Regions from separate parts of the Providencia sp. R33 genome, predicted to be linked through region 3. Evidence: predicted binding sites of a transcription regulator. Region 3 holds the regulator's gene; each other region holds the start of a gene.

Region 1 (10,870 bases), 1.1 Mb from region 3:
ACGGAAGTGAAAGGGTTTGGTCGTCAAAAAGGGCACACCGAGCTGTATCGTGGTGCAGAGTATATGGTGGACTTTTTACCGAAAGTTAAAATTGAAATTGTTGTCCCTGACGATATCGTGGAAAACTGCGTTGAAACTATCATGCAAACAGCGCAAACCGGTAAAATCGGTGATGGTAAAATCTTCGTTTATGATGTTGCTCGTGTGATCCGTATTCGTACGGGAGAGCAGGACGAGGAAGCGATTTAACCTTTTACCCTTTGCTAAAAGGTTAAAAGGCGGTAACGGTAAAACACACAGGAATGGGATTAGAACAGTGTGTTTTTATGCGAGCCCGTTACCGCTAAGCTGTGAAAAAACTTCAAACACCTAGCCATTAGAACAGTTTTTTATGGCTGATACGTTTCAGGAAATGCTCTTCTTATTCGAAGAGCATTTTTTTATCTATTAATTTAGGGTTAGCACTTTATGAGGGCCAAAGCATTCATAATGAATCGCATCTGCATTAACGCCCATTGAAATTAATTGCTGGCCAATGTGCTGCATAAAGCCAACTGGGCCACAGAAATAGAATTGCATATTCGGTTGGTCAATCCATTCACGTACTTTCTGTAAATCCATTAACCCTTCATATTGATAATCAAAGCCGAGGCGGTCATTGTCACGGGGCTGATTAAACCAAATTGCACTATGGCCTGCTTTTTGTTTTGCCATCAGTTGCTCAATTTCGTGGTTAAACGCATGAACTGCACCATTTTCCGCCGCATGTAACCAGTTGATGGTTGCTTCATGGCCTTGCTGTGTCAGGTGATTTAACATGCTCAACATTGGCGTTAGGCCAACACCTGCTGAAATTAGTGTGACAGGGGTTTGATTATCAACATCAATAAAGAAATCGCCACATGGTGGTGCTAAATGAACGCTATCACCCTCATTGATATGTTGATGTAAGAAATTAGACACCGCGCCTTGGTCTTCGCGTTTTACTGCGATGCGGTAACTTTGTCCATTAGGGGCAGTTGTCAGAGAGTATTGTCGGATCTCTTGGTTTTCAAATCCATCATGGTTAATATAAATCGTGATGTATTGACCTGGGCGATAGCCTGCGACAGGTTTTCCATCAACAGGAACGAACTCAAAGCTGGTGATAACATCGCTTTGTGGCTGTTTTTGCTTCAGTTTAAATTCTCGTAAACCTTCCCAACCGCCATTTTTGTCTGCATTTTCTTGGTAGATTGAGGCTTCACGGCCAATAAAAATATCCGCTAATACACCGTAGGCTTTCCCCCATGCATCAAGCACTTCTTGGCCGGGATGGAGTAGCTCATCAATGGCGGCCAGTAAGTTTTCACCGACGATCGGGTAATGTTCAGGTTTGATATTTAGACTGACGTGCTTTTGGGCTATTTTTTCAACGGCGGAAATTAAAGCCTCTGGGGTCTCAATATGAACCGCATAGGCACAAATCGCGTTAAATAACGCTTCACGTTGTGCACCATTAGCTTGGTGGGTCATGTTGAAAATATCTTTTAACTCAGGATGTTGGTTAAACATTCTGTCGTAGAAATGCGCAGTAAGTTTAGGCCCAGTGGCTGCGATAGCAGGAATGGTTGATTTAACAATGGCGATAGTTTGGCTGTCTAACATACAGGTGCTCCTGAATTATTTTCATGTTCTCAGTCAGGAAGGGTTCCGGCATTTTTTCTAAGCTACCAAAAAACATAACACTGTGTTTTCATCGATATAGCTGAATTTTGCCCCGAAAACCTATACTTTTTTTGAGAGACATAAAGTTTATTTATAAACATGTATTTTAAATACAACTTATAATATTTAAGGGTATCTGTAAAGACGCAAACAAACAAAATAGGGCAAAAATAGACACATAATGAGAAGGGACTCGCAATACCAGATATTCATACGTCAAAATTTGAAATTTGGGCTATTTTATAATGAGGCAAAGAGTGCTAAATGACGTGAAAAAAATTAATGCAATCGTTTGCGTATATTTTTTCTTTAGGGCTATCTCAAGAACGAAAAAGAGTTTACACTGTGTGCTATTGCGATGAATTGATTGTCAACCTATTGAATTGCTGAGGCAGGAGAAGCGAATGTTAAAGCGTGAAATGAATATTGCAGACTATGATCCAAAATTATGGGAAGCAATGGAGCAAGAAGTACAACGTCAAGAAGAACACATTGAATTAATTGCTTCTGAAAACTATACAAGTCCACGAGTCATGCAGGCTCAAGGTTCTCAGCTAACCAATAAATATGCAGAAGGGTATCCGGGCAAACGCTATTACGGCGGTTGTGAGTACGTTGATGTGGTTGAGCAATTAGCGATTGACCGCGCAAAAGAATTATTTGGTGCAGACTACGCAAACGTGCAACCACACTCTGGTTCACAAGCGAATGCGGCAGTTTACATGGCACTGTTACAACCAGGTGATACTGTGCTGGGTATGAACCTTGCGCACGGTGGCCACTTAACTCACGGTTCCCCAGTTAACTTCTCTGGTAAACTGTACAACATCGTCCCTTACGGTATCGATGAAAGCGGTAAAATTGACTACGACGATATCAAAGCGCAAGCTGAAAAACATAAACCTAAAATGATTATCGGTGGTTTCTCTGCGTACTCTGGCGTGGTTGATTGGGCTAAAATGCGTGAAATCGCAGACTCTATTGGTGCTTACTTATTCGTTGATATGGCACACGTTGCGGGTCTGATTGCAGCAGGTGTTTATCCAAACCCAGTTCCACACGCTCACGTTGTGACAACCACAACCCACAAAACGTTAGCGGGTCCACGCGGTGGTTTGATCCTCGCGAAAGGCGGTGACGAAGAGCTGTACAAAAAAATCAACTCAGCGGTATTCCCAGGCTCCCAAGGCGGTCCTTTAATGCACGTGATTGCAGGTAAAGCAGTTGCATTGAAAGAAGCTATGGAACCCGAGTTTAAAGTTTACCAACAACAAGTTGCGAAAAATGCGAAAGCAATGGTCGAAGTTTTCCAACAACGCGGCTATAAAGTTGTCTCTGGTGGAACTGAGAACCACTTATTCTTAGTTGATTTAGTTGACAAAGATATCACGGGTAAAGATGCTGATGCCGCTTTAGGTCGTGCAAATATTACCGTAAACAAAAACAGCGTACCAAACGATCCGAAGAGCCCATTTGTGACTTCAGGTGTACGTATCGGTTCCCCAGCAATTACACGTCGTGGCTTTAAAGAAGCAGAAGCGCGCGAGCTAGCTGGCTGGATGTGTGATATTCTAGACAACCTCAATGACGAAGCGACCATTGAGAGCGTGAAACAAAAAGTATTAGCAATCTGCAAAAAATACCCAGTTTACGCATAATATAACAACTTTTAGTTACCTAAACCCGCTTCTACTGTTAAGTATGAGCGGGTTTTTTGCATTGAAAAAATGGAGGGATGATGGTCATTCCATCAACGCGCTGGCTAGCAATTGATTATTTTACCTACTTTTTTGCATACAGTATTTTCTTGCCATTTTGGTCTGTTTGGCTACAAGGTGAGGGAATTGATGCTGAAATGATTGGTGTTTTGCTGGGAGTTGGTCTTGCGGCTCGTTTTCTTGGGGCGATGTTTATCACGCCATTAGTTAAAGAACCGTCAAAATTAATTACTGCATTGCGGTTGCTGGCAGCATCTTCTTTAATATTCTCCATTGGTTTTGCTTTCGGCTCACATTGGGCATGGCTGCTTTTTGTGATGATTGGCTTTAACTTATTTTTCGCGCCTATGGTTCCCTTAGGAGATTCACTGGCAGGAACATGGCAAAAGCAATTTACGTTTGATTACGGCAAAATCCGTGTTTGGGGCTCGATAGCGTTTATTATTGGTTCTTCATTAATGGGCTATTTGGCAGGTGTCTGGGGTCATAAATCAATCATGGTTGCTTTGATTATCAGTTGCTTAGCCTTATTATTGGGAGCAATGCTAAGGCCTGCAATTCTGCCATCGGGAGCCACAAAAGCGGACAATGGTAATAAAGTTACCTTTAAACAACTGATTGCCGATAAAAATGTGGTCAGGTTTCTGATTTGTGTGACTTTATTGCAAGGTGCTCACGCAGCTTATTATGGTTTTGCCTCTCTATTCTGGAAAGAAGCAGGTTATTCAGATTTAGTGATTGGTAACTTATGGTCGTTGGGTGTTGTCGCAGAAGTTATCGTTTTTATGCTGAGCCACCGTTTATTTAGGCGCTGGAGTGCGCGTAACTTGTTATTGCTATCTGCTTTCTGCGGAATAATTCGTTGGGGAATGATGGGGGCATTTACCGCATTACCTATGCTGATTATCGTGCAGATTTTACACAGCGGAACGTTCACTGTTTGTCACCTTGCGGCAATGCGTTTTATCAGTGCACGTAAAGAAAATGAAATTATCCCATTGCAGGGCGTCTATTCAGCATTGGCGACGGGTGGCGGTTTAGCCGTATTAACGATTATTGTCGGTTATATTTATGAGCGAGTGCCAGCTCATCATGGAGTGGTATTTTATTTGATGGCCTTACTGGCTGTACCTGCGTTATTTATTCGCCCTAAAGTCACCGCACAATCATAGCCTTTCTATCGCTGGGCTATAAATGCGATGAAGCATCAGCATTTATAGCTTGGCTTGATACGCAATTTGTTGCCCAGTATCATCAATATAAACCACTGTAATATTCTCTCCATTAATCACTTTTTTCCCCGAGGGGATTGTCTGCGTCGAAAATGGTGCAATCATTAAACTTTTAGCAATCGAATCATTGGCGTTATTTGCAGTGTAAATATTGGCAATACTAAGAAAATAAGGCGTCGGGTTATTCACGGTTAATAACCCGTCATTGGCATAAAACTTAGCGCTATCCAATAATGTATCTGGAAGGGGTAACAGCGAAATAGGGCGGTAGAACACTTTGATCCGGGTTTGAATCGCCAGCTGAAGTGTATTCATACCCTGAGTATTTTTAGGTTTGGGCGCAATATCCAACACATTTAAATAATAAACAGACTCTCTATCCATGGGTAAATTATTGCCAAGAAAACGAATGCGCAGCTGAACGCCATCATTTGCGGCTATTTTGTTAATAGGTGGCGTGACAATAAATGGTGCATTGGTTGTTTCGGGTGTCGAATTAATATTCCCTTCATCTATCCAACTTTGGGTCAACGTCGGTTGTTCACTGTAATTAGTGATCTGAATGCTAACCATTTTTCTATCGCTGGGAAAGATAACCCGAGTTCCCTGCAAAACGAGACTCGCTGGTGTTTGTAAACTTATCAGCAATAAGATAATTCCCCCTAAGTATTTCATCATTCGCTTCCTTTTTTAGTTGTAAGACATTACAACGGTTGCCGTACCAGATACCGCTCCTTGAGTAACAATATTGGGGTTATAAGGGTAATAATAAGCCCCTAAATTGATGGAAAAGGACGGTGAAATGGGGTTGCCTTTTAGGGCAGTAAAAATACTTGTGGCGGTATTTTGTGCTGTTACACTGTCTGAAAGGAACAAAGGGGTGGTGAGGTTATCCGTTTTGACGAGCCGAAAACCAACACCTTTAGCACCTTGGGAGAGGGTGTTGTTTATTGTGGCTTTATCATTTGACAGTAAGCTACCGCTGGATAAAAACATAGACACATCGCGAGAAGCGGTGCTACCCGCGAGGAAATCTTTGCAGGTGAAATTCAGCGTAAAGGGGGTGTAGCCTGCTCGAGTCGCATTTTTGACAGTATTGATACTGACAGGCGGAAGTGAAACGACAAGGCCTTGGTTAGTAAAGTTGCATGTCGTCAATATAGGGTTATAGGTTAACTGCATCGGTTGGTAAAACATATCCTCAGCATGTGTTGGCCAGTTTAGGGTTAAGAGAAACGTGACCAAGTCTGAGACAAGGCGCAGTAGCCAAGGGATAAGACCTAATGCCGTTACATCCGTTGCCATCATCACTGGGCTGATTAACACACTGTTACCTGCAACTTCTTTATAATTATTTGCCGGTGGGCTGCTGAGTAATTTAAATTGAATCGTAAAATTTGTGTCTAAATTAGAGGCGGGGTAGGTACCCGGGGGAATATTATTCACACTTGATTGGCTAATACCGCTGACTGAGATGGAAACCACTTGTTTCCCACCATTAAAGCCAATCGCGACTGTAGATTGGCGAAATGGGCTATCAATGCCTACTGAATTGGACAAAAGTAGCCCTGGTGGTTCGCAGGTATATTGGCCTGTGAATCCTGTTCGAGTTGACTTGGTGACAGTGGTTGATGTACTTGTGAGTTCCGTGGATATGTCAAAACTGAGTGGCGGCACATTTTTTTCTCCCAAATTACTGCAACTGGCAGCAACATCATAGCTTGCGAGTAATAATGCGGGTAAGAGGAGTGCCAATAGCGTTTTTTTCATCATAGCGTCCTTTATCGACAAAAGTTACGGTTTCTATCCATCGTATTAACGGGGTCCTTAATCACGCACTCTGATTTTTCCTTAGGGTTGAGCTTGATATACAAGATTGAAGGCCACTGATCGCTCTTGATGTAAATCACCCCAGATTGCCCTACATAACCAATATTTTGTTGTTGTGCATTATTCACTTCAGTCCCAAATGGTAGAGACTCCCCATTAGCCAGTGACGCTCTGAATATGTAAGTTTGACGCGTGTCTGTTTCGAGTTTGATAAAATTCACGGCACCTTGATACGGGCTCACATTGGCCATATTGCCGAGGACTTCCGCACCTGATGTTTTGTCGGTATCAGAAAGGGTATAGGTATTTGTTCGATAAGGTGTTGAATTCGCAACCAACACAACGCCTTGCTGATTGGTGAGGGTGGTTTTATCTGAATTAACCATCATGTTATTGGCCAACGGCGCTTCGATAATGGTGTAGGTTTGGCCTGTTTCTCCTGAAAATACGATATGTTCAGGAATGGCGACCACCGTTCCCCTTGCCCCTAAACCCGCTTGGCGGTAGTTATTGGCTTCGGTATATGAACCTGACAGGGTCGTCGATGGCAGTTGATAACTGGCATTTGCACCCACTAAATTATTTCCACCACTTTGGTTGGTTGCCGTCACGGTATAATTGACTTGATCATTTTTACCGGCAATGCCGCTAACGCTCAACGCTGTTTGTTGGTAATGTGAATCGGTAAAGTAACTGCCTAGATTAATATTGGCGCGTTTCTCAAACAAAGAGAATGGCACGCTGACATTCGCATACACCCGTGTTTCTTCTTTATTATCATAATTACGAATACGCGAAACCGACACGCTGTAGGACACATCATTGTAGTTATTGGCATAGCCCGCTTGGTATTCACGGCTGCTGCCATGGGTATTCCAATAATCGCGATGGGTACCAGAAACAAAGACAGACCCATAGCCATCCGCGAGTTGTTGATTTAAATTCAACGTAAAGGTATTTTTTGCGCGAGACCCCCGTAGGGCATCAAAATTGGTTAATGATAGGTCTGAAGGTGCATCATTTCCCAGTTGTTGAGAGAGGTCATCTTGATAAGATTTCCACGCGCGATAGTTATCTTGGGCGTAGATAGAATCCATAAAGCTATAATAACCGCTCGTTGAGTAACGGTAAGACGCCAACGTTAAATTAGTTGAGGTTGAATTAATGTATTTGCTGTAAGTCAGCCGGTAACTTTGTCCACTCTGAGAGCCAGCGTCTAGTTTTGCATTCGCGTGTGTCACATCGGCAGAAATGGCACCAAAACTAAAGTTCCAACCACTTCCCACAACACCGGAATAGTATTTCTCACTGAATAACATGCCAGCATAGAGAGTGACGAGGTTATTCAGGCCGTAGTGTATCTCACCTTGTGTAAAATTAGGCTGGTAGTGCGTGCTTTCAATTTTTGTTTTCCCAGCAAGAAGGTTGTAGGTATAAATACCTTCTTTAAGCATATCAGGAACCGCAGAATAGGGGACGGTGAAGGTTTCTTTGCGGCCATCAGCCTCTTGCACGACAACAAATAAGTCACCCCCACCTGCACTGGGTTGAAGGTCGTTAAAGGAGAACTCACCCGGTGGGACGTTTTCTTGGTAAACCAAGTTATTATTTTGATACACGCTAACCAATGCGTTGGTCTGAGCAACACCGCGAATGATAGGAACAAAATTTTGGCTCGAATTGGGGTACATTCCCATTTCGGTCGCCAGTGCAATTCCGCGAATACGTAGGCTGTTAAACAGTGCCGCAGGGGTGTAAAAATCACCGACTTTAACCCCCGATTTTATTTGGCTAATAGGCCGATAGGCATAACGCGTATTATTTTTCCATTTTGACGTACCATGGGAACTATTGCGATAACTTGATTCGTCCCTAAATTGCCATGCCCCTAAATTAACACCGGAATTGAGTGTTGCATAAAAATTATCACTACTGGTTTTGGTGTTTTTCTTTTCTTTGTAACTGTAATAGTTTGTATTATAAGAAAATATAATCGCGGGTTCGCCGTAATTCCATAAACTCGGGTCGACATAGTTGGCTTCGGATTGTTTTAATGCCACTTGGGGCACAGTCATGTCGAGGCGTAATTCATTGATATTGAATTTGTAATGAACATTTGGCACTAAAGAATCAATAGGAATAACGTTTTGCTGTTGAATTTTTTCAATCACACTCGGTGATAAGTTTAAATTTAATTTTTCAACATCGTCAGAAGAAAGGCTGATGAGCTTACCGTCATTATCAACCTCAATTTCAAATTGGCCTTTCCAGTTATTATTTACATAAAGGTCCGCTAACTGTTTACCCGAAGGAATTTTACTGTCTGTATAAAATCGTGAAATATCGCCCTGTGCGGATTTACCGACCAATAGGGATGTCTCAAATTCATCCGCTATCGCGTTTTTGAGACAACTTTGCAGGCCTAATAGAATTAGGAAATAGAGATAGTTTTCTTTTTTCACGATGATATCTTCTTTTAAAGTTTAATATTGTGAGATTTGAAAACGCCATAATCATCGACATAAACTAAAACAAGGTCGCGGTTTTTTAATGTATGTTTTAATGGAAACTCAAGGGAGGACATTGGCGGTATCATTCCCGAATTAATCAGTGAGTTTTTTTTATCGTTTGCTATTGTCAGTGCGGCAACCGTAAAGTGATATTGCGAGTTATTTTTTATTAATAGGGTGTTATTGTTTAATTGGTAATTAATTTTATTAATAACCTCATCAGGTGATTCGGTTAATCCTATAGGACGATAAAAAACTTTTATTCGAGACCGTGTGGCTAACTGAATTGTATTTTTACCTTTAGCGGTATTGGGTGTTTTAGGAATATCTAATACATTTAAATAGAATGCACTTTCAATATGGCTTGGTAACGCCTTATCTATTTTTTTAATTTTAAGTTGTTGCCCTTGTAAACCTTCAATTTTAACAATAGGGGGCGATAGATAAAAAGGGGAATCTGAATTTTCGGGGGTTGAGTCTTCATCGCCACTATCAATCCATGACTGAACAAGAGAAACTGTTTGACTATTATTGGTTAATTGCACTGCAATGCTATCTGCACTTTCGGGGTAAATAACTCGAGTTCCTGTGATGATAACATTCGCAAATATCAATTGTGGAAATAATAATAAGATAATTGTCATTAATATATTTTGCATAAACACCCCAAAAAACCAGACCCATTTGAGTCTGGTTTCAATTTATTTTTATAAATAAGATACTGTATAAATGACGTTAGATTGCAATGCACCAACTTGGGCTGCGGTTGCATTCGTTTTATAATAACTCGCAATCAGGTTTAATGTTGCACCTGCCGCACTGGTAGTGTTTGCTGCGGTAAGGGTAGTATCAAATGTTGCATTTAAAGGGATAGCAACGGTTGGCGATGTGGTTTGTGACAAACTAAAACCCACATTGCGTGCAACTGTTGGGTCATTTTCATTCACTGTGGTATTCACCAGATATAGGCCCGAAGGCGATATATTACTGGATGAAAAGTGCAGTTTTAATGTACCAGTAGGTGTACCCACGCCAACTTGAGCACAATTTGAAAACGTTAATGCAAATGTTTTTTGGTTTTTGGTTATTACTGTATTTGCCGTTGTTCCTGCATCAGTTGCAATAATTGGATCTAAGGCAATAGACATATCAGCACTATTACCACCATTAATGGTACAAGTGGTATCACTGATAGCACCGGAGATTGAAATAATACCCCCAGGACTATTTGTCGCCGCGAGTGCTGAACCTGATATAACAGATAAAGAAACTAAAGACAGAGGCAGTATATATCTAGACATAGTTAACCCCATTAAGGTCAAGTAGAATAAAGTTATATAACTTTGAATGGCAGCCTGTTAATAATTAGCTACCTTATTTCATGCTAGATATGGTTCTTATATTTTTCAAATATAAATTCAAAAAAATATAAAATGAGATTGTCGTCTTTTGTATGTTGATGAAAATAATTAAAATGCATTTTTATTTTTAAATAAAAAAATACACATAATAAGTGTATTTTGAGTATTAAGATATTAATGTGAATATTTCTGATGTTCTTGTCATTGGCGTGATTATTTTTTAGGGGGTTAAGAGCTAAGTTTAAAGTGAATTTGCGAAATTTTTACAAATTGTAATTGTATTACTTTGAAATTAATAATTCTGATTGTTTTTATTTTAATTAAGCTATGAAAATTATAAATGTAAAAAGTGGTATCTAGAATTATATCTAGATACCACTTTAGAAGAGTTGTAAATTATAAACTAGGTAAAAATGTGGTGAAGAATGGCATGAATGTAACTAATAATAAAACTACAATTAAGGCAAAAAAGAGTGGCATAACTTCACGAATAAAGTCGGCAATGCGGACGC
Region 2 (10,870 bases), 970 kb from region 3:
GAAAGTTTTAATTTGAGCGTTTGGCATTTCCAAGCTTAAATTTGCCGCTTCAAACTCATTCATGATCACCAGTGATTTCACGGCGGGGTCACGGAAAATCACGGCAATCGCTGAGCCTGTTTGCCTAAAGGTATACATAAAGAAGCTCGCAAAGCCTGTTAAGTGATAAAAATTATCCCCAACTGTAGCAATTAGCGCTTCAATCCCCTCACGCGCCATAATTTCACGTGCTTTATTTGTTACGTTTTCAAGGTGCTGTTGTTTTAAAAGTGACTCTGTTTTTTGAATTGTCATTGTTATTTTCTCAATCCGTCGTTCTGTATCGCTAAATAATTTCACAATATGACAAGCGAAATAATAAGTTCGCTTATTATATCGAGAGTTGAAATGAATACATCGTGTAAGGTGCAAGTAGGATATAACTAATAGTTATATATTAGTCAAAAATTAACCTTGCTAGAGATTTGAATTTTGATGAAAAAATTAAAAGGACTACAGAAAATAGTCCTTTTACGATTTAAATCTGAGTGGTTATGGGTTTTCAGCACAAGTGATGGCTTTTTCGGACTCATTATTGCGCGTCAGCCATAACGAGAGCGCTTTTAGTGAGTCTGGGGTGAATTCATCACAACGAGCGCTGATTTCTTTTGGTGTTAACCAGCTCACCTCTGCTACTTCAGACTCTTGCAGCGCAAATGGACCATGACTAACACAGCTAAATAACCCACCCCACACGCGGCAATGCTCATCTTCGAAATAAAAATGACCATGCTCTGCGAATGGTACGCCAGCGATCCCCAACTCTTCTTCCGCTTCACGTTTTGCGGAGTCCAGAATATTTTCACCTTGGGTAACAACACCACCTGCGGTGGCATCGAGAAAACCAGGGTGGAAATCTTTAATGTCAGTACGTCGTTGGACTAAGATTTTCCCCATCCCATCATGCACAACAATATACGTCGCACGATGCCGTAAATTTTCAGCGCGCATTTGGCTGCGGGTTGCCTGAGCAATAACGCTATTATCCTCATCGACAATATCGACCCATTCAACGACTTCGGTTTGTTGTTCCATCCTGTAAACCTTTTATAATTAAGCTAAAAATAGCTTATGCCATAGATTGATTGCCACGACATGTCAGACAATACAACGGGCTTTTACTCGCACTTAGTCGTCGATCCTAGCCCAATTTTCACTTGGTTGCTATCACAAATAAACACTTCTTATCACATAGCTCATAGAGCTTTTGTCTTTTTTGCGATAACGTAGGCAAATCACACAATTTGTGCTCACAGATGCTATAGTTAAATCATAAAACCTATGGAAACATTGTATTAGCGTGATGACTTGATCTTAATGAGATAGTAGCTAGGCAACTAGGGCAGACAACAACGCTGCGGCTTGAATAACAATCCCCTAAATAGTTCAAATTGCAGCTAGGCGTCAAACGAAGGCATCCTTAGGAGCATACACAAGTATGTGACTAAGGTAACTGAGTGCAGACAACAACGCTGCGGCTTGAAATATGACGGGGATGAGGAGCATACACAAGTATGTGACTTAAGGTATTGAGTGCAGACAACAACGCTGCGGTTTGAAATATGACGGGGATGGCAATGAAAATACTCATAACAGGCGGAACAGGGTTAATCGGCACCCCTCTGGTTCAAAAATTAATCGCCCTTGATCATCAGGTCACTGTATTAAGCCGTTCGCCACAAAAAGTGTATAGCCACTTTTGTAAAGCTGTCGAGTGTTGGACAACGTTAAATGATGTCAATGATCTTAACGGCTTTAATGCCGTTATTAATTTAGCTGGCGAACCTATTGCTGAAAAACGCTGGACGGATGAGCAAAAAAAACACCTTTGTGATAGCCGTTGGAAAATTACCCAGCGACTCGCTGAACTTATTACTGCGAGTGATACTCCCCCTTCTGTATTTTTATCTGGCTCTGCGGTTGGTTACTATGGTGACCAAGGGCAAGTTGTTGTCACTGAAGACGAACAACCCCACGACGAATTTACCCATCAACTTGCTCAACATTGGGAAGCCCTTGCTGAAAATGCCGCGTCCGACAAAACTCGCGTGTGTTTATTACGTACAGGCCTTGTCTTATCCCCCAATGGCGGTGTATTAGGTAAAATCCTACCTATTTTCAAAATGGGTGCTGGTGGCCCAATCGGTCACGGCAAACAGTACATGCCATGGATACATATCAACGATATGGTCAATGCGATTTACTTTTTACTGACTACCCCAACGCTTTCAGGCCCGTTCAATATAACTGCGCCTTATCCTGTGCATAATGATCAATTCACCGCTATTTTAGGGGATGTACTCAACCGCCCTTCTTTTATCCGCACGCCTGCGTTTGTGATAAAAACTATTTTAGGTGAATCCGCGGCTTTAGTATTAGGTGGTCAGCAAGCCATACCTAAGCGTTTAGAAGAAGCTGGGTTTGAATTCGAATTTATCGAGTTAAAAATTGCGTTAGAAGACTTATTGGTTGCCAAGGAAAGCTAGCCCTTTTAATGCTCCTAATATACTCATATCTCTAGGCGAGATGGTTTTTACAGAATCCTATACAAATATTTTGTGAAATCATGCATATATATTGCATATAGTAAATACAAAATCATTGAGATTTGAAAGATACAAATTGAAAACATAAGTATGGTATCTATTCGTTAGATAAATTAAGGATGCCATAATGCCTGTCGAAATAAATTCATTAAATAGAACACCCTTTTATCAATCAAAATTTTTAAATTTTTTAGAAACCGATGATTCTCAGTTTTTCAAAGAGAACATCCTAAAGATTTCAAACTCAAAAGAACCTTTCACCGGTTTTTGTTATGGCGCATCTGTCAAATTCTTACACTATAGTGATAAAGATTTAGAGCAAGAATATATTAATATTTACAATAGATACTTAGATAATGTCAAAACTAACAACACGGTAATACAAAAAAAATACAGTAATTCAGCGATGACCTCTGTTTCAGACTATAAGAATTACACAGAAAAAAACATATCATTAAACAGGGAAACAAACTTCTCAAGGAAATATTTGATATACAAAAATTACAATGTGAATCCGTAAACAATTGTAATTTAGCCCTACCTATTCCATTATCCTCACCTATCCTTGAAGAAAAAAATTTTTTTAAATTAATAGACTTAGCTTTGAATGAAAACCTTAAAGGGTGTGAACACGAAAACGATAGAATGCTAAAAATAACTATGGTGCCCATAATTTCAGAAAACAGAAAATGTGCAAAAAAAACACATACATTAAATGAAAATTCAAGCCTAGAAAATGATACAATAAAAGAAACGTATCGTTTTGTTGAATCGGCCACTGATACCAAATCGAATCAAAAGAAAATTAATAGCTTATTAGATTTAATGCAAACATCCACTCAGGGAAAAATAGAAAAACAATGGACAGACCTAAATAAGCAACAAAATCTAACAACTAATATAAAAATACAAGATAAGAGTACAAGGATAACAAAATTAGATGATTTTATAAATTTCATTAAAACAGATAAAAACCAAAATCACATTATTTTAAGCCCAAACCATGCTTGTGCAATAAATATTAAGAAAAATACAAAAAGTGAAACCTATCAATTTTTTGACCCCAATGAAGGCATTTACAAATCTAATAACTTCGATGAATTCGCTTGCTTCCTAAAAAATTTTATGGATAAACATCAGGAATATGAATTTATAAAAGACAGCGACTCTAATTATCAACTTTCATTTGTTAAACTTAATAGAACAGCCCAAAATTCAGATAAATATAATACAAAAAAGGTTTTTGATAGTAATTTAAAAACAAACAAATTACTTGCATTAGATAACTTTGAGGTACTATTCAAAAGAAAATCATTCAAAAATTTGATGTTAAAAAACAAAAACTATCGCATTGTACACCGCCATTTTGACAAGAAAAATCACCTTGTGACATTGGCATTTCATTACACTAAATCAAAGAATGATATGAAAAAGACCATCTATTCATCGAACATTGTTACCCCGATCCTTCATCAGGTTATTCAAAATAACCTCGCACTATTGAAAAAAATGGATGGGGACATTTTCATTGATAAAAAAGGCAATATTTACCCTGTCGCACCCAATATTTCTATGGATGATTTTGATCTTAACACTGACCCTAGTGTTATGTTTGGCTCAAAAACACTTAATAACCAAGTATAAATACTGTCTTAATTTATTTGGTACCTTGCCAACGATTAAATAAATCCTGCTCAAGTTCAATATCAAATTGGTCAAGAACACGGTTCACCGTTTGATTAACAATATCTTGGATAGTTTGTGGTTGATGATAAAACGCTGGCATGGGCGGCATAATCACGGCGCCCATTTCGGCAGCTTGCACCATTAATTTCAAATGCCCAACATGTAATGGCGTTTCACGTACTCCAAGGACTAATTTCTTGCCTTCTTTGAGTACAACATCCGCCGCTCTTGTCACTAAGGTGTCGGTATAGCTGTGAACAATGCCAGAAAGGGTTTTCATGGTACACGGCATAATCACCATGCCTGCGGTGCGAAATGAACCTGATGAAATGGCCGCCGCAATATCGCGGCTATCGTAGTTATGGTCAGCAAGTTGCTGCACATCTTTAACGCTATACTGGGTTTCTAGCGCTAGCGTTTGGCGGGCAGCGGCGCTCATCACTAAATGGGTTTCAACCTGTTCAACAGGTTTCAGTACCTCAAGCAACCTGACGCCATAAACCGCCCCACTCGCTCCAGTTAACCCAATAATCAGCTTTTTCATTTCTCTGCCCAATCCACGGTAATTTCTGAAGATTATATACTAAATTACGTGCGGTTGTTGGCGTCTATCCGAATAATCAATATTCCTAGGGCGTTACTTAACGAATACCTTAAATTATTCATTTTGTAGCCTCTACAGAATGAATTTTCTAGATAGTTTAAGTTACAGCTAGGCGGCAAAGAAGCTATCCCAAGGAGCATACAAAAGTATGTGACTTGGGTAGCTGAATGAAGCCAACAACGCTGTAACTCAAACTATGACGAAAATTTTAGCCTTCGTTGTAGATTTCCAAATCCTCAACTTCACTCTTATCTTTCAACTTCAGTTCGTCGTCTTTGCGCAAGTTTTCCAGATAATCTAAATAACTTTGGTCAATGTCTTTGGTGACGTAAATACCGTCGAATACTGAGCATTCAAATTCGGTGATCTCTGGATTCTCTTCTTGAACGGCTGCCACTAAATCCGTTAAATCTTGGAAAATTAACCCATCTGCACCAATTAATTTGCGAATTTCATCCACTTCACGGCCATGAGCAATCAACTCGTTCGCATTTGGCATATCAATACCATACACGTTCGGGAAGCGAACTTCCGGCGCTGCTGAAGCAAAATAGACATTCTTCGCACCCGCTTCACGCGCTAATTCAACAATTTGCTCAGAGGTTGTGCCGCGCACAATAGAGTCATCGATTAATAACACATTCTTATCGCGAAACTCTGCGCGGTTTGCATTCAGTTTACGGCGCACCGATTTACGACGCTCTTGTTGACCTGGCATGATAAACGTACGCCCGACATAACGGTTTTTAACAAAACCTTGGCGGTATGGTTTATTCAGGATATGGGCGATTTCTAAAGCAATATCGCAAGAGGTTTCAGGGATTGGGATCACCACATCGATGTTAAGATCTTCCCACTCACGCGCAATTTTCGCACCGAGTTTTTGCCCCATACGCAACCTTGCGTTATACACCGATACTTTGTCGATAAAGGAATCTTGGCGAGCAAAATAGACGTATTCAAAAATACATGGCGTCAATTGTGGGTTGTCAGAGCATTGGCGTGTGAATAATTGGCCTTTTTCTGTGACATATACCGCTTCGCCTGGAGCAACATCACGTAAAAATTCAAAGCCGAGTGTATCAAGCGCAACACTTTCAGAAGCCACCATGTACTCATGTTCACCATTTTCGGTGATACGGCGGCCTAATACTAATGGTCGAATACCATGTGGGTCGCGAAATGCTAACATGCCATGGCCGATAATCAGTGCCACACATGCGTAAGCGCCACGCAATTTTTTGTGCATCGCAGCGACTGCGCTAAAGACGTTGTCTGGCTCAAGAGGGAAATGATCGAATCTGTCCAGCTCATATGCCAACACATTGAGTAAAATTTCAGAATCCGAGGTCGTATTAACATGACGACGCGCGGTTTCAAATAAACTCCGTGTGAGTTCATGTGCGTTTGTCAGATTACCATTATGAGCAAGTGTGATACCAAACGGTGAGTTCACGTAAAAAGGCTGCGCTTCTGAAGCACTGGAACTGCCTGCGGTTGGGTAACGAACATGCCCTAACCCCATGCAGCCTTGTAATCGAAGCATATGGCGAGTTTCAAACACATCCTTCACAAGGCCATTAGCTTTACGTAAACGAATATTATTTTTGCCATCAATGGTGGCAATACCTGCTGCATCTTGCCCACGGTGCTGAAGCACTGTTAAAGCATCATAAATTGATTGGTTAACTGGTGTAACACCAGCGATCCCGACAATACCGCACATTTGGTCTTTCCTCATCAGCCAGACGGAGAAATGTTCTCCGGTAGGAAACTTGACGCATTTTGCAGGTAGTCAAAAAACCACCTGATAATATGACTGAACTGTGGAATAAACTCTGAACGCTGCCAATCCTCACTTTGAGGAAGCGGTGTAAAGGTATCGAGAAAGAACAACAAGGCCGATACAATCAACACACCACGCAGTGCACCGAAGCAAATCCCCAGAACACGATCTGTGCCTGATAACCCGGTTTTTTGCACTAAAGAGCTAATCACATAATTTACCACCGCGCCCACAATTAATGTGGCAATAAATAATGCGGCGATTGCGATGCCATTTCGCACTAGTACGTCCTCAAAGCGGGTAAAATAGTCCGCTAAATAAGGGTAAAATGTACTTGCGACAAAAAAAGCACAGCCCCATGTCACCAGTGATAGTGCCTCACGAACAAAACCACGGATCAAGCTAACCAGTGCCGAGAAGCCAATAATGGCGATAATTGCGTAATCTATCCAGACCATATTTCATCCAAAATTTGCACTCACGACATCAGCGAAGTGCATTCTAACAGAAAACGAAAACGTTTGCGTAACCATTTTTCTATCAATTTACAAAAAATAACGGCGAAAAGAAAAAATCATAATCGCCGCAGTAAGTTACTAAATCCCCTTACCTTTTAGGGATTATTGTGTCTATTTATTAGGGTTTAAATGTTTGAATTATCCCTTTTGTTCCTGTAATCGCGTTAAGTTCAGGAAGAGCGGCTTCTAGCTTCTGCCTTGATGCTTCTGGTCCAACATAAATACGCGTGAGTTTATTGTTCACGGGCTTCGCTGGAACGGTATACACTTGGTAACCCGATAACCGCAACTTCGCCACAATCTCCTCAACCTTGCTGGCATTGTTCAATGCAATAACTTGAACAACAAACGCTTTGCCTTGCGGCTCAGGTTTAACCTCTGGCTTCGGTTCAGGCTTGAGTTCAGGTTTCGGCTGTGGTTTTGGTTCCGGCTTAGGTTCTGGTTTGGGTTCTGGCTTCGGCTCAGGTTTGATTGGCTCAACTGTTGCAGGGACGTTTGCCGCCACTTGTTCATTTTGCTGCTGGGTAATTGCCTCTGATAACATAGCCTCAGAGGCCCCTTCCGAAGGAGCACTTGCAGCATTAGGCGCTATCGGTGCAATCGCTTCGATATCTTCTTCGTCACCCGGCTTCGGGATAATAGGAATGGCCGCAAATTCATTTTCATTATATTTCTTATCGCCATCAAGAAGCGCAGGAAGTACGATAACCCCTGCGGCAACCAGAACAATGACACCAGCAAGACGATTTTGAAATTTACTAGCCACCAGCACTATCCTTTTTGGTTTTCTAATAACATCATGACATGAGCGACGGTGTGGAATGACCCACAAACCACAATCACGTCTTGTTCTTGCGCATCAACACAGGCTTGCTGCCACGCTTTTTCCACACAATCAAATACATTGGCCTTAGCGACATGTTGGCTCAATTGTGCCACATCTGCCCCCCTAAATTCAGTCAATGGGGCAAGATACCAATCCGTCACCGCCTGCGATAAACACTCAAGGGTGCCTTTAATGTCTTTATCGCCAAGCATTCCGACTACAGCACGAATATGACGACCTTCAACCGCAGGTAAGCCAGCTAATTTACTCACTAAATACCCGGCTGCGTGAGGGTTATGCGCCACATCCAAAATCATTAACGGCTTCTCACCAATAATTTGGAAGCGCCCTGGTAATTGGGCTGATTTCAAACCTTGATGAATAGCAGCATCCGTGACTTTTTTTGCAATATCCGCATCTATTTGCAGTAAGCAGCTAATCACACCTAGCGCTGTTGCTGCATTTGCTAATGGCACATTCGGTAATGGCAGATTATGCCACTCACGTTGTGAACTTTGCCAAGACCAACTCGCTGATTGCTCGCTGTATTGCCAATCGACGCCACGGCGAAACAGTATCGTGCCAATTTTATCGGCATATTGCCCAATCGAGTCCAGCATGTCAGGCTCACCCACCACGCCATAATGACCTTGGCGAAAAATACCCGCTTTTTCATGCCCAATATGTTCACGGTCAGACCCCAGCCAATCAGTGTGGTCGAGCGCAATACTGGTAATGGCAGCAATATCGGCATCCACCACGTTGGTGGCATCTAAACGTCCACCTAAGCCCACTTCTAAGATAACGATATCCAGTTTAGCTTGCTTAAATAATTGTAGTGCAGCCAACGTGCCATATTCAAAGTAAGTGAGCGAAATATTTTCACGCTGCGCTTCAATGGTGGCAAACGCTTCACAGAAATCAGACTCAGTAAGTTCTTGCCCTTGAATACGCACACGTTCGGTGTAACGCACTAAATGCGGAGAACTGTAAACACCCACTTTTAGCCCCGCCGCCATCAAAATTGATTCCAGCGTATGGCAAGTGGTGCCTTTTCCATTGGTGCCTGTAACGGTGATAACTCTAGGAGCAGGTTGCGTCAGGTTCATATGCCGAGCAACTTGGCCGACTCGTTCCAACCCCATATCGATATTTTGGCTATGCAGGTCGGTGAGATAAGAAAGCCAAGCCTCCAAAGGAGACTTGGCTGTAGGAATGATTAGATTACTCATCATCTTTTTTATGCTTTGCAGAATCCTTTTCTGGTTCTTCGGCATTGATCTCATCAATGGCATTCAGGTCGATTTCTACCGTTTCTGCCACAATGATTGGCGTTTCAGTGAAACTTGGTTTGTTGGTTAACATCGCCAAAATTTCAGCCAGACGATCACGCATTTCAGGGCGACGAACGATCATGTCGATGGCGCCTTTTTCCAGTAAGAATTCACTGCGCTGGAAGCCTTGTGGCAGCTTTTCACGCACAGTTTGTTCGATAACACGTGGGCCTGCGAAGCCGATCAGCGCTTTCGGTTCTGCCACGTTGATATCACCTAACATGGCTAAACTTGCTGAAACACCGCCCATGGTTGGGTCAGTTAACACAGAAATGTATGGTAAACCACGCTCTTGCATTTTTGCTAAAGCAGCACTGGTTTTCGCCATTTGCATCAATGATAACAACGCTTCTTGCATACGTGCGCCGCCACTTGATGAAAAACATACCAGTGGGCAGTTATCTTCCAGTGCTTGCTCTACCGCACGGACAAAACGCGCACCCACGACGGAGGCCATTGAACCACCCATAAAAGCAAATTCAAACGCAGCAGCGACGACAGGCATCCCTTTTAAGGTTCCTTTCATCACGATCATTGCATCTTTTTCGCCTGTTTCTTTCTGTGCTGCCGTAATGCGGTCTTTGTATTTTTTTGAGTCTTTGAACTTGAGAATATCTTTTGGCTCAAGTTCACTACCGAGTTCTGTCGTAGAATTTTCATCAAGGAAAGTTTCTAAGCGCTGACGGGCATGGATACGCATATGGTGGTCACATTTTGGACACACAGATAAATTGCGTTCTAATTCAGCACCGTATAAAACTTGTCCGCAACTATCGCATTTAGTCCAAACCCCTTCTGGGATGTTGGCTTTGTGAGATTGGGTCAAGTTACCTTTCTTTAAAATTTTTTCAATCCAGCTCATTAATGGACCTTTTTGTCTGATTCACTCTGGTTATCACCAGTATGTAATTTTTTGCCATTAAACCACAATGATATCTCACTGTAGATAAAAACTTTTTAAACCACTTAGTGGTTATCGATTTTTTGCGCTGCCGCACGCTTTTCTTTTGCTGCAATTCGGCGATGGCGAATAATTTCAACCACACCCGGCAGAATTGAAACAAAGATAATCGCGACTATCAGTAATTTCAAATTCTTTTGTACGAACGGTAATTCACCGAAGAAATACCCTGCATAAGTGAATAATAATACCCAAATAAATGCGCCCGTCACATTATAAAATGCAAAGTGACGATAAGACATTTTGCCCATTCCTGCAACGAAAGGTGCAAAAGTTCTGACTATCGGCACGAAACGCGCCAGTATAATCGCTTTACCGCCGTGTTTTTCATAAAATGCATGGGTTTTGTCTAAATAGACTCGACGAAAAATCTTTGAATCTGGATTTTTAAATAATCTTTCCCCAAAAATACGCCCAATCGTATAGTTTACCGCATCACCAATAATTGCCGCTGTAATCATTAACGCTACCATTAAATGCACGTTGAGTTCATTACTGTCTAAGGACGAAATGGCGCCCGCGACAAATAATAACGAATCCCCCGGCAAAAATGGTGTGACCACTAACCCT
Region 3 (10,870 bases):
AACTTTTTATTGACATAAAAGTCAACAAATACCTATTTATAGTGATATTCCCTCTATTGAAAGTGATATGTATCATACTAATAATTATCTATTTTGACTTGAAAATCTGGCTAGAAAAATACTATAGCCTATCAATTTCCTTACGAATAAGAATAACTGGAGTCTTCTTTCGGATCTATCTATTTTAGCCTTTAGCGTAATTATCAAGAGCAATAGAAAATACAATTCAAGATAAATCTTTAAAAAACAAAACAATATAGTTAATCTTGAAAAGATTCAATGTGAAATTCATTTCAATTCAAGCATATTGATATTTAATAAATAAAATTTAATTGAAATGTAAAGTCTGAAATTAGTGAAATTAAAATAATTAGCAATGAATTAATTTTAATTAAATACAAATCATATGATTAAAATCACGCATCCCGCTATTTTATTCATTAAAAAAGCGATTGCTGACTATCCGTAATTTCATCTTGAATTACTTTTTTGTTTATCAATCTCAGATAACGCTGACGGCATAACCGAATGATATTGCGTTTTTCTGCATTGGAAAATTTTAACCAATTGAATCGTTCATCTCGGGTTCGATAACAACCTCGGCAATAGCCTTGTTCATTTGTTTGGCAGATCCCACGACAAGGGCTAGGTATTTCAAAAAACTCGAGTTGCTCAGCCATCGTTCCCCCTTCAAATGCAAAAACTATCATAAAGGTATGATATACTCTTGAAAATTGAGTATTACCACTATTTGACTAAAAAATAAACTGTTATCGCTGTATTTAACAATTTAAGCACGTTATATTAATAGGTAAATCGATTCAGGATTATTGAGTAAATTTTAAGAGGTTTATATGCGCTTACTTCATACCATGTTACGTGTTACTGATATGCAACGTTCAATTGATTTTTATACCAAAGTATTAGGAATGCGTTTACTGAGAACAAGTGAAAATACTGAGTATAAATATTCTTTAGCTTTCGTTGGTTATAGTGATGAAAGTGAAGGTGCTGTCATTGAGCTAACCTACAATTGGGGCGTAGATAGCTATGATATGGGGAATGCATACGGCCATATTGCTCTAGGTGTTGATGATGTTGCTAAAACTTGTGATGACATCCGCCATGCTGGTGGTAATGTCACTCGCGAAGCAGGTCCCGTGAAAGGAGGCTCAACAATCATTGCTTTCGTTGAAGACCCTGATGGCTATAAAATCGAATTGATCGAAAACAAAAGTGCTAGTAAAGGTTTAGGTCATTAATTAGGTATATCATTTAAAGTTTAAGCTACCTAATGGTTGCTTAAACTTTCTTCTTAGCTTATCTGCCAATTTTTCTTATTTAGGCATAATATAAGCCAATCAGAAACTTAATAATCGAAAGTCCTAATGTCTGAAAAAAACAATCCGAATGCCCTAGTAAACCGTTTCAGGGGATACTACCCTGTTGTTATTGATGTTGAAACAGGCGGGTTCAACGCAAAAACTGATGCCCTGCTTGAAATTGCAGCGATTACACTAAAAATGGACAAAGATGGCTGGCTTTCTATGGATGAAACGCTGCATTTTCATGTAGAGCCATTTAAAGGGGCTAATTTAGAACCATCAGCACTTGCTTTTACAGGAATTGACCCAACAAATCCATTACGAGGAGCAGTCAGTGAATATGAGGCTCTCCACGCGATATTTAAGGTCATTCGCAAAGGCATGAAGAATACCGATTGCAACCGCGCGATAATCGTTGCACATAACGCAAATTTTGATCACAGCTTTGTCATGAATGCCGCCGAACGTGCAGGATTAAAACGCAATCCATTCCACCCTTTTGCTACTTTTGATACCGCGGCATTAAGTGGCTTAGTGTTTGGTCAAACAATCCTTGCAAAAGCCTGTGTCAGTGCAGGGATCCCGTTCGATGGTAAACAAGCCCATGGTGCACTGTATGATACTAACCGTACCGCACTTTTATTTTGCGAAATCGTGAATAAATTCAAAAAGCTTGGCGGCTGGCCAATTATTGAAGACGAAAAGTAAAAAAGTGAGCAGAAAACAAAAACCGCAGTAGATAAATAGCACTTCACCTTTATCTACTGCGGTTTTTTATTACGCACACTTACTGGTTATTATGAGTAATTATGCGTTAGCGTCATCTTCTGGGCGGTATTTATCTGCTGTTTCTTTGATTAATGATTGCAGCTCGCCGCGTTGGAACATTTCCATAATGATATCGCAACCACCAACGAGTTCACCATCTACCCATAACTGTGGGAAAGTTGGCCAGTTTGCATATTTTGGCAATTCAGCACGAATATCTGGGTTTTGTAAGATATCGACATAAGCAAAGCGCTCACCACATGAAGATAGGGCTTGAACCGCTTGAGCAGAAAAACCGCAGCTCGGAAGTTTTGGTGAGCCTTTCATGTATAATAAAATTGGGTTTTCTTTAATTTGGCGCTCAATTCTTTCAATTGTTGTCATTTTTACTTCCTTAACATTAAACATGATTAGTATATTTTTATTTATCAACTAGATAGTTGATTTTTAGCCCTAAAATATACTACGCAATACGATATTTCGTTTTAAATATGTCAACGGCTATTTGTATGAAAAAAGAGGGGGTAATCCCCCTCCTTTGATTTGCTACTATTGTGACTTATTTATGATTCAAGTCAAATAAATCTATGCCTTGTTTTTCGCCAACCGCGGCTTCTAGCCCATTCTTAATTTTCTTCATACACCTCTACATGCTCTATTATCTGATCAGCTAATACCAGCCCCAAATATCATAACCTTTGTTATCAAAAGAAACGATTAACTTGGATAACGAGAGAAAATTCGCCATTGACGAGATACTACAAGCTTGTGCAACGACAAAACCAACCATATCCCTCACTAAATCTACAACTGGTTTTCTTGTCAAAGATGGAAGTGATCGCTATATAGCCTCCACTTAGGAGCACCATTCCGCCCCTCTATCGAGCGGAGGTGTGTCGCATAACCCGCAAAAAACAAGATCAACATAAATATTTGAGATATGTCTTGATCCAAAAACAACAAAAAATGTTTATATAGGTATTGCTCATATTTGATGTCGGATCATGACACGGCAACCAAATAAAACTGAGATAAAAATAAAAAATACGCACACATATGCCCTGAGAGCACATCAGCAAAAACAGTATAAATACTCATCATGCTTGCACTACTCTCTAATAAGGATAAACTTATCTTTTTTTAAAATACAAACCTTATGCATATCACCCCCATTACAACCTTACTCATACTCATTTCATTCTTTATTTTCATTGTATTTTTTATTATTAAAAATCGGCAACAACCAGACATCACTCCCCTTTTTCTCAAGGCTTTTATCTACTTACTTACCGCTATCATATTCATAAATTTGATTTTTTTAATTCGAACCTTCATTGGCTGGAACTAACGCCAACTATCCGTTACAAAATCCCATACTCTTCCTTATTGTTCCTATGCATTCTCTTTATATAAAATCTGCACGCATTCTACTTAATACAATCTTAATCAATAAATGTCTTGATTAACGTATTCTGTAAGGCTTTTTAAAATTTAGGAGCCTATGAAACATGTTGCCCCCTTCTCACCACTCGTTTATCAATCACTTAATATCGATTATCCGCCATGATATTAGAGCCGATGCGCTGCTTGGCGGCGGTTCACTTGTCCATGGTGGGTTCGATGAATACTCAGATTTAGATTTTATCATCGTCATTAAAGATGAATACTACGATGAGATTCAATCTGATAAGCAAAAATTTGCAAAAAATATCGGCACACTGCTTAATGCCTTCACAGGGCACCATGTAGGGGAGCCTAGGTTACTAATCTGTTTATATGGCCCGCCACTTTTACATGTGGATTTAAAATTTATCACCTTGGATATGCTTGAGCACCGTGTTGAAAACCCAGTGATATTATTTGCACGTGAAGAAAATGCCATCAATGCAAAAATAGCCTCATCACAACCCCATTGGCCTGAAAAATCACCAGATTGGTTTGAAGAAAGAGCATGGATTTGGCTTCATTATGCAACCGTTAAATTAGCACGTGGTGAGCTCTATGAAGCGATTGGCATGATTTCTTTTTTTCGCGAGCAAATCCTGGGACCAATGTTATATCGTTGCGCGGGAATGCCCCAACGAGAAGTTAGGCGCATTGAACAACTTGGCCTAGATCCAGAGAAATTATTAGCAAGTACGCTTGCTAGCCACAACCGAGGCTCAGTCAAGTCTTCCATAAAAAATGCGATTACAGCTTATGTCACGCTGAGAACGGATTTACCGCCAAGCCCAAACGCTGTACTTTCAGAGACTCTTCTTCGTGAAATGCTCGATGCGCTTGAATAGTCATCGAAGGCCGCTTTTGGCATCGAAAAATACCTAGCGACGTTATCTCTTAGTAAAATATTACTCAAATATTTGGTTGTTAACATGCTATTAACGCGATTACATTTGCCCTTTATCGGACTAATCGTGTTACTATTAACATATTAAGAATCATACAGGCCATTTGGCATAAAACTGTAGATAAACAACAAAACACTATATTTCGCTCACTTTACGAGCAAACACCCATATGTTTTGATATAAAAGCAATCAAGGAGTACGTCATGTCATTTGAACTTCCCGCTCTACCGTATGCTAAAGATGCTTTAGAACCTTATATTTCAGCTGAAACTTTAGAATATCACTATGGTAAACACCACAATACCTACGTTGTTAACTTAAACAATTTAATCAAAGGCACTAACTTTGAAGGTAAGTCTTTAGAAGAAATCATCAAAACGTCTGAAGCGGGTGTATTTAACAATGCAGCTCAGGTTTGGAACCATACTTTCTATTGGAATTGCTTAGCGCCAAATGCAGGCGGTCAGCCAACAGGTAAAGTTGCTGACGCTATCAATAAAGCATTTGGTTCTTTCGCTGAGTTTAAAGCGCAATTTACGGATGCAGCAACCAAAAATTTTGGCGCAGGCTGGACTTGGTTAGTTAAGAAAGCAGATGGTAGCTTAGCTATCGTTAATACCTCTAACGCAGCAACACCTATTTCAGGTGACGACAAACCTGTATTAACGGTTGATATTTGGGAACACGCTTACTACATCGATTACCGTAATGCTCGCCCTAAATACTTAGAAAATTTCTGGGCGCTGGTTAACTGGAAATTCGTGGAAGAAAACTTAGCTTAATTTAATATGTTTTCTCAATAGAATAAGGGCGAGTTATTACTCGCCCTTATTTATTCACCCAATGAAGATGAAACACAACTAGAATAAATGTACAGCAATGAAAATAATCATCGCTAATGAACCCACTGCTGCTAGTATTCCATATTTAACATCTGTATCCATGAGTTCCTCTCATCCTAACAAAATTGAATTAACTATAACCACACAAACATTAAGGTTAATGAGTATACACATCCAAAAAAGCAAAACCAGTGTCTATATCACATGTTATAACATCAATTATTTCTTTCGTTTTTGCGCTAGATCAGACAAAATCGACAACAAATCGCTAAATTATTGCCAGCAAAGGATCTATGCATCAATATGCAGGTAATTTTTTAACTAGAATTCTTAGAGAGACCTATAGTTGGTCAGGAGTTTTATTCCCCCATGGCAACGATTAAAGATGTGGCGAAACGCGCTGGCGTCTCTACCACTACCGTATCCCATGTTATTAATAAAACGCGCTTTGTGGCAGATGATACCAAAGCGGCAGTTTGGGCTGCGATAAAAGCGCTCAATTATTCACCTAGTGCGGTTGCCCGTAGTTTAAAAGTGAATCACACCAAATCGATTGGTTTGTTAGCAACATCAAGCGAGGCCCCTTACTTTGCAGAAGTTATTGAGTCCGTTGAAAATAGCTGCTACGAAAAAGGTTATACACTGATCCTCTGTAACTCTCACAATAACTTAGGTAAACAAAAAGCCTACTTACAGATGTTGGCGCAAAAACGTGTCGATGGCTTACTGGTTATGTGTTCCGAATACCCAGAGACCCTTATCGGAATGCTGGAAGATTATCGTAATATCCCAATGGTTGTGATGGATTGGGGAACTTCCCGCGGGGATTTCACCGATAGCATTATCGATAATTCATTCCATGGAGGCTATCTCGCAGGGCGTTATCTCATTGACCGCGGTCACCGTGACATTGGTGTGATCCCAGGTTCCCTTGAACGAAATACAGGGATTGGCCGTCTGACTGGCTTCCAAAAAGCCATGGAAGAAGCCAAAGTGACCCTAAAAGATGAGTGGATTGTTCAAGGGGATTTTGAGCCTGAATCAGGCTATAAAGCGATGATGCAGATTTTAAGCCATAAACAGCGCCCTACTGCTGTTTTCTGTGGTGGTGATATCATGGCAATGGGCGCTATCTGTGCGGCAGATGAAATGGGTCTACGCGTCCCACAAGACATTTCAATCATTGGTTACGATAATGTGCGCAATGCGCGCTATTTTACCCCTGCATTGACAACAATCCATCAGCCTAAAGAGCGTTTAGGCCAAATGGCTTTCGCTATGTTACTAGACCGTATTGTGAATAAGCGCGAAGACGCTCAAACTATCGAAGTTCACCCTCGCCTTGTTGAGCGCCGTTCTGTTGCTGATGGGCCATTTATCGACTACCGTCGATAATCGATACTATGTTGATAACCATTCCGCGTTGAGAGTTTCATTATCGCCAAGATAATCTAATAACCAACTCAACGCTGGAGAAGTATTTTTCTCTACCCACGTTAAACAACATGGGCTAGGTGGAAATGGCTGTGCTAGCGTCAATTCCACCAATTTGCCTTCCGTGCATAACGGTGCTGCACGATGCTCAGGTACCATCCCTACACACAACCCATTAGCCAAACACGCTAAACCATTTTCCCAATAGGGAACCACTAAACGTCGTTGGTTATCCAGTGCCCAAGTATCGCGCTTAGGTAAGCTACGAGACGTATCTTCTAAGCACAAACTTGGATATTGGCGCATTTCATCATCTGTTAGGCTATGCTTTATTTTCGCTAAGGGGTGCTCAGGACTTGCGACACACATCCACGGCATAAACCCCATATCTCGAAAGCTATAACGCTCGCCAATCGGTGATGCCCGTGTCGCACCAATAGCGACATCCACCCGCCCATCAGCTAAAGCATCCCAAACGCCATTAAAAACTTCAGGGTGTATATACAATTCAATATCAGGGAAATGGCGATAAAAATCGAGAATAAGCTGTTCGGTCCGTTGCGGCTTAACGATACAGTCAACCGCAATGCTAAATTGCCCCCGCCAACCATTTGCAGCCTGCTGGCATTGATGGCGAGTTTCTGTCATTTTTTTGATAACAGAACGACTTTCTTTAATAAAAATCAATCCTGCTTCGGTTAAAACGACGTCTCGATGTCGCCGCTCGAACAAAGGGACAGCCAACCATTCTTCAACTTGTTTCACTGTATAGCTAATTGCCGAAGGCACGCGGTGCAACTCATCTGCGGCACCACTGAAACTCCCCGTCCGAGCAACCGCATCAATCACTTCAAGAGCATGAGCAGACCACATAGCATTTCCTTTCAAATATTTTGATAGCAAGATCCAAATATTACCGTTTCACAACACAAAAAAATAGCCTATACAATGGCACTACCGTTAACATTTTTTTAAATATTAGATAAGTAAATCATTATGACGACTGTGAAAAAAAATTCCCCTGGATTTATGCTTTACCTTGCTGGATTAAGCATGTTGGGGTTTTTAGCCATTGATATGTACCTGCCTGCTTTTGGTGCAATGCAGACTTCTTTGCACACAACCGAAGGGGCTATCAGTGCTTCTCTCAGTATCTTTTTAGCGGGCTTTGCGTTTGCTCAGCTACTTTGGGGGCCACTTTCAGATAAACTTGGTCGAAAACCTGTGTTAATTGTCGGCCTTACCATCTTTATTGTGAGCAGCTTAGCGATTTTTTGGGTCACTACAGCGACACAATTATTAACCTTGCGTTTTTTACAAGCCGTTGGTGTGTGCTCCGCCGCCGTTTTGTGGCAAGCCCTTGTTATCGACCGTTATGATGAAGCAAGTACACAAAAAGTTTTCGCATCCATCATGCCATTAGTCGCCCTATCCCCTGCGCTTGCACCATTATTAGGTGCGTGGATACTTGAGCACCAAACTTGGGAAGCTATCTTTTTAATCTTAATGGCTGTCGGTGTGTTATTACTATTACCAACATTTTTCCTCAAGAATGTGTCTGTCAAAAAGCACGAGGATGAAAACCAGCCTCAAGCCAAAATCTCATTTGGTAAATTACTGAGTTCGCCAATCTTCAGTGGCAACGTTTTAGTTTATGCCTCTTGCAGTGCGGGCTTTTTTGCTTGGCTAACTGGCTCCCCCTTTATTCTGCGCAATATGGGCTTTAACCCCGCAGATATTGGATTAAGCTATATCCCTCAAACTCTTGCTTTCATTGTTGGTGGCTATGGTTGCCGTTTTGTTTTAGCCAAAGTACGCGCTGAAACCTTATTTCCACTGCTATTAATTGGTTATGCGGTTAGCATGTCCATCTTATTCATCATGGCTATCTATACCACACCATCATTAACCATGATTTTAATTCCATTTTGCTTTATGGCTGCCATGAATGGGGCTTCGTATCCAATAGCCGTTTCAAAGGCACTTAATACCTTCCCTACCGCAAGTGGTAAAGCAGCAGCCTTACAAAACGCCTTACAACTTGGCTTATGTTTCTTGGCAAGTTTGCTCGTTTCCGCTTTAGCCTTTGACCCACTTCTTGCAACAACGGGTGTGATGGCCTTTACCATTATCCCAATGGCGATTGGTTACTTTATGCAACGCTACGCTATCAAAGATGAAAAATCGTTAAAACCTGTTGATTGCCAAGCAAATTAATTGTTTTAGATTCGTTATACACTGTGCCGCTACTATGCGGCGCAGTTTTTTATTACAGCCAACCAATTCATCAAAGATATCATTCTTAAGCTAACTGTAGACATTGACTGCACTTTTGTCATATTCAGTAATAAGAAGTGTTTGCTTAAAAAAACACTTTAACGCATCATCCATTAATGACCTTTACCTAATTAAAGCGTATTCCACTAAAAATAAGTCATTTTATTTTTTTATCTCCTAAAATTCATACTTTCAATGGTTATTTTTCTTGTTAAAAAACGCTATCATTACCATATCAAATAATGAGTGCTCAAGTATGATGTTGAAACAATATTATCCACCAGATGAATTGAAAGGCTTTGTTAGTTCTATTTTAATTATCAAAGAATTCACTGGTACGATTAAAATTTTTCCGGGAACAGGGGCTGAAATTTGGGTTTCATCGGATCCCTTTTGTATGTCTGCCGACGGCCGCTCCACAACCAATCCATTTCAACTCATCATACCAAGAATCAATACATTTACAGCAAACCCCAACCATGCAAAAACCATGGTATTGCGTATTCGCCATGACGCTTTACGTTTCTTATTACCCCAACGTACATTTAATTATACGGATAGGCCCATTGCCCTTGGTGAAATATGGCAAGATAACTGGTTTGAAGCACTCGCCTGCTCCTCTTTTAAAGAGTTGTTAGATTGCTTTACACAAACTAAAGCGACCAAAAAGCCGCATTTCACGGATGAAATCATCGAATTACTCTATCGTAATCCAACAAAAAAAATCACCGATATAGCTGATGAAACAGGCTTGCATCAGCGTGTCATTCAAAAAGAGTTTTTAAAAGAGTACGGAATCACACCTAAACGCTACCAGATCAATTGCCGCTTAGAACACGTTTTGAAAACCATGGTAATAGATCAAGATACTTATCGCTGGTTTGAAACAGGCTATTATGATCAATCTCATTTCTACCGAGATTTCAAAAGATACTTTACTATGACCCCGTCGGCCTTTTTAAAATCAGATTATTCGCTTTTTTACAATACAAAAACCAAGTACCCATTAAGATAGTTCTTAATACATAAGGAGAACGGAATGAGTATTGTTGTGTATGCCCAAATTACAACTGAAATAACGGATGGGTATTTAACGAGGGAAATCGTTCGTGACTTAGCAAAACTAAGCCGCCGTGAGAAAGGCTGTATTCAATATGATCTTATGGCAAAAGAAAATGGCTATATTGTTTTTGAAGAGTGGGAAAGCACCCATGCTCTCGAAATGCACAAAAATAGCCCACACTTTAGGCGTTTAGTTGAAGCGATTGAACGTGATAAAGCCAGTTTTTCTGTTAATTTTAGTGAAAAATAACCAATCAAAAAAACAAGGTTTTAATCAAATTAGCTGTTTTGGCAGTCTGTGGTGTTATTGACTCGATATTTCTGACAACTTTACACTTGATTAAGCACCTTTATCCTAAATAAATCTAAAATTCATGTATTTATTCAGGCTATAGTATGATTGTATCTACTATAGCCTCATTAATTTTCAGCCGCCACTCACTACTTATTCTGCTTGGGCCTCTTCGACAGCGTCATTTCCTTGTCGCAATAACTTTTCTTGTTCTTTTTGACTGAGTACTCGCTCAACAGTATCCACAATTGCTTGGGTTTGAGGGTCTATCTCAATATTAATTTTATCCCCTAAGCGTTTTTGGCCTAATGTTGTTCTTTCCAATGTTTCAGGAATTAAATGCACGCAGAACCGGTTATTGATCACATCACCAACCGTGAGGCTAATACCATCAATAGCGACAAACCCTTTATGTAAAATGTATTTCATCAATGCTTTATCATGGATGGATAGCCAAATTTGATGATTGTCTTCTGAAGTGAAAATTTTACTGATTTCCGCGGTGGTCATGATATGCCCAGA

Evidence for each region. The regulator PurR, encoded in region 3, represses purine synthesis genes. The targets are predictions, from matches to a motif close to CANGCAAACGTTTGCNTG.
Region 1: glyA (serine hydroxymethyltransferase) is a predicted target of PurR. The motif match lies at 1,989-2,006, and genes of this name have one in related genera.
Region 2: cvpA (colicin V production protein) is a predicted target of PurR. The motif match lies at 7,172-7,189, and genes of this name have one in related genera.

What each region holds. Positions count from the first base shown of each region.
Region 1 is NZ_CP072453.1:815,300-826,169, forward strand. It holds gene glnB (nitrogen regulatory protein P-II) at 1-249, shown strand, start outside; gene hmpA (NO-inducible flavohemoprotein) at 448-1,647, opposite strand; gene glyA (serine hydroxymethyltransferase) at 2,112-3,365, shown strand; gene J6836_RS03800 (3-phenylpropionate MFS transporter) at 3,446-4,597, shown strand; gene J6836_RS03805 (fimbrial biogenesis chaperone) at 4,640-5,335, opposite strand; gene J6836_RS03810 (fimbrial protein) at 5,348-6,430, opposite strand; gene J6836_RS03815 (fimbria/pilus outer membrane usher protein) at 6,439-8,949, opposite strand; gene J6836_RS03820 (fimbrial biogenesis chaperone) at 8,964-9,656, opposite strand; gene J6836_RS03825 (fimbrial protein) at 9,705-10,298, opposite strand; gene J6836_RS03830 (TRAP transporter large permease) at 10,755-10,870, opposite strand, start outside.
Region 2 is NZ_CP072453.1:946,798-957,667, reverse strand. It holds gene J6836_RS04435 (M24 family metallopeptidase) at 1-294, opposite strand, end outside; gene yfcD (NUDIX hydrolase YfcD) at 532-1,074, opposite strand; gene J6836_RS04425 (TIGR01777 family oxidoreductase) at 1,617-2,525, shown strand; gene J6836_RS04420 (hypothetical protein) at 2,713-3,105, shown strand; gene J6836_RS04415 (hypothetical protein) at 3,189-4,229, shown strand; gene J6836_RS04410 (UbiX family flavin prenyltransferase) at 4,243-4,815, opposite strand; gene purF (amidophosphoribosyltransferase) at 5,084-6,601, opposite strand; gene cvpA (colicin V production protein) at 6,616-7,119, opposite strand; gene dedD (cell division protein DedD) at 7,298-7,945, opposite strand; gene folC (bifunctional tetrahydrofolate synthase/dihydrofolate synthase) at 7,951-9,240, opposite strand; gene accD (acetyl-CoA carboxylase, carboxyltransferase subunit beta) at 9,230-10,201, opposite strand; gene J6836_RS04380 (DedA family protein) at 10,306-10,870, opposite strand, start outside.
Region 3 is NZ_CP072453.1:1,914,240-1,925,109, forward strand. It holds gene J6836_RS09015 (DUF1289 domain-containing protein) at 441-680, opposite strand; gene gloA (lactoylglutathione lyase) at 855-1,262, shown strand; gene rnt (ribonuclease T) at 1,389-2,033, shown strand; gene J6836_RS09030 (Grx4 family monothiol glutaredoxin) at 2,133-2,477, opposite strand; gene J6836_RS09035 (nucleotidyltransferase domain-containing protein) at 3,602-4,381, shown strand; gene sodB (superoxide dismutase [Fe]) at 4,645-5,223, shown strand; gene purR (HTH-type transcriptional repressor PurR) at 5,653-6,678, shown strand; gene punR (DNA-binding transcriptional activator PunR) at 6,685-7,590, opposite strand; gene punC (purine nucleoside transporter PunC) at 7,714-8,934, shown strand; gene J6836_RS09060 (helix-turn-helix transcriptional regulator) at 9,251-10,009, shown strand; gene J6836_RS09065 (putative quinol monooxygenase) at 10,034-10,306, shown strand; gene J6836_RS09070 (riboflavin synthase subunit alpha) at 10,502-10,870, opposite strand, start outside.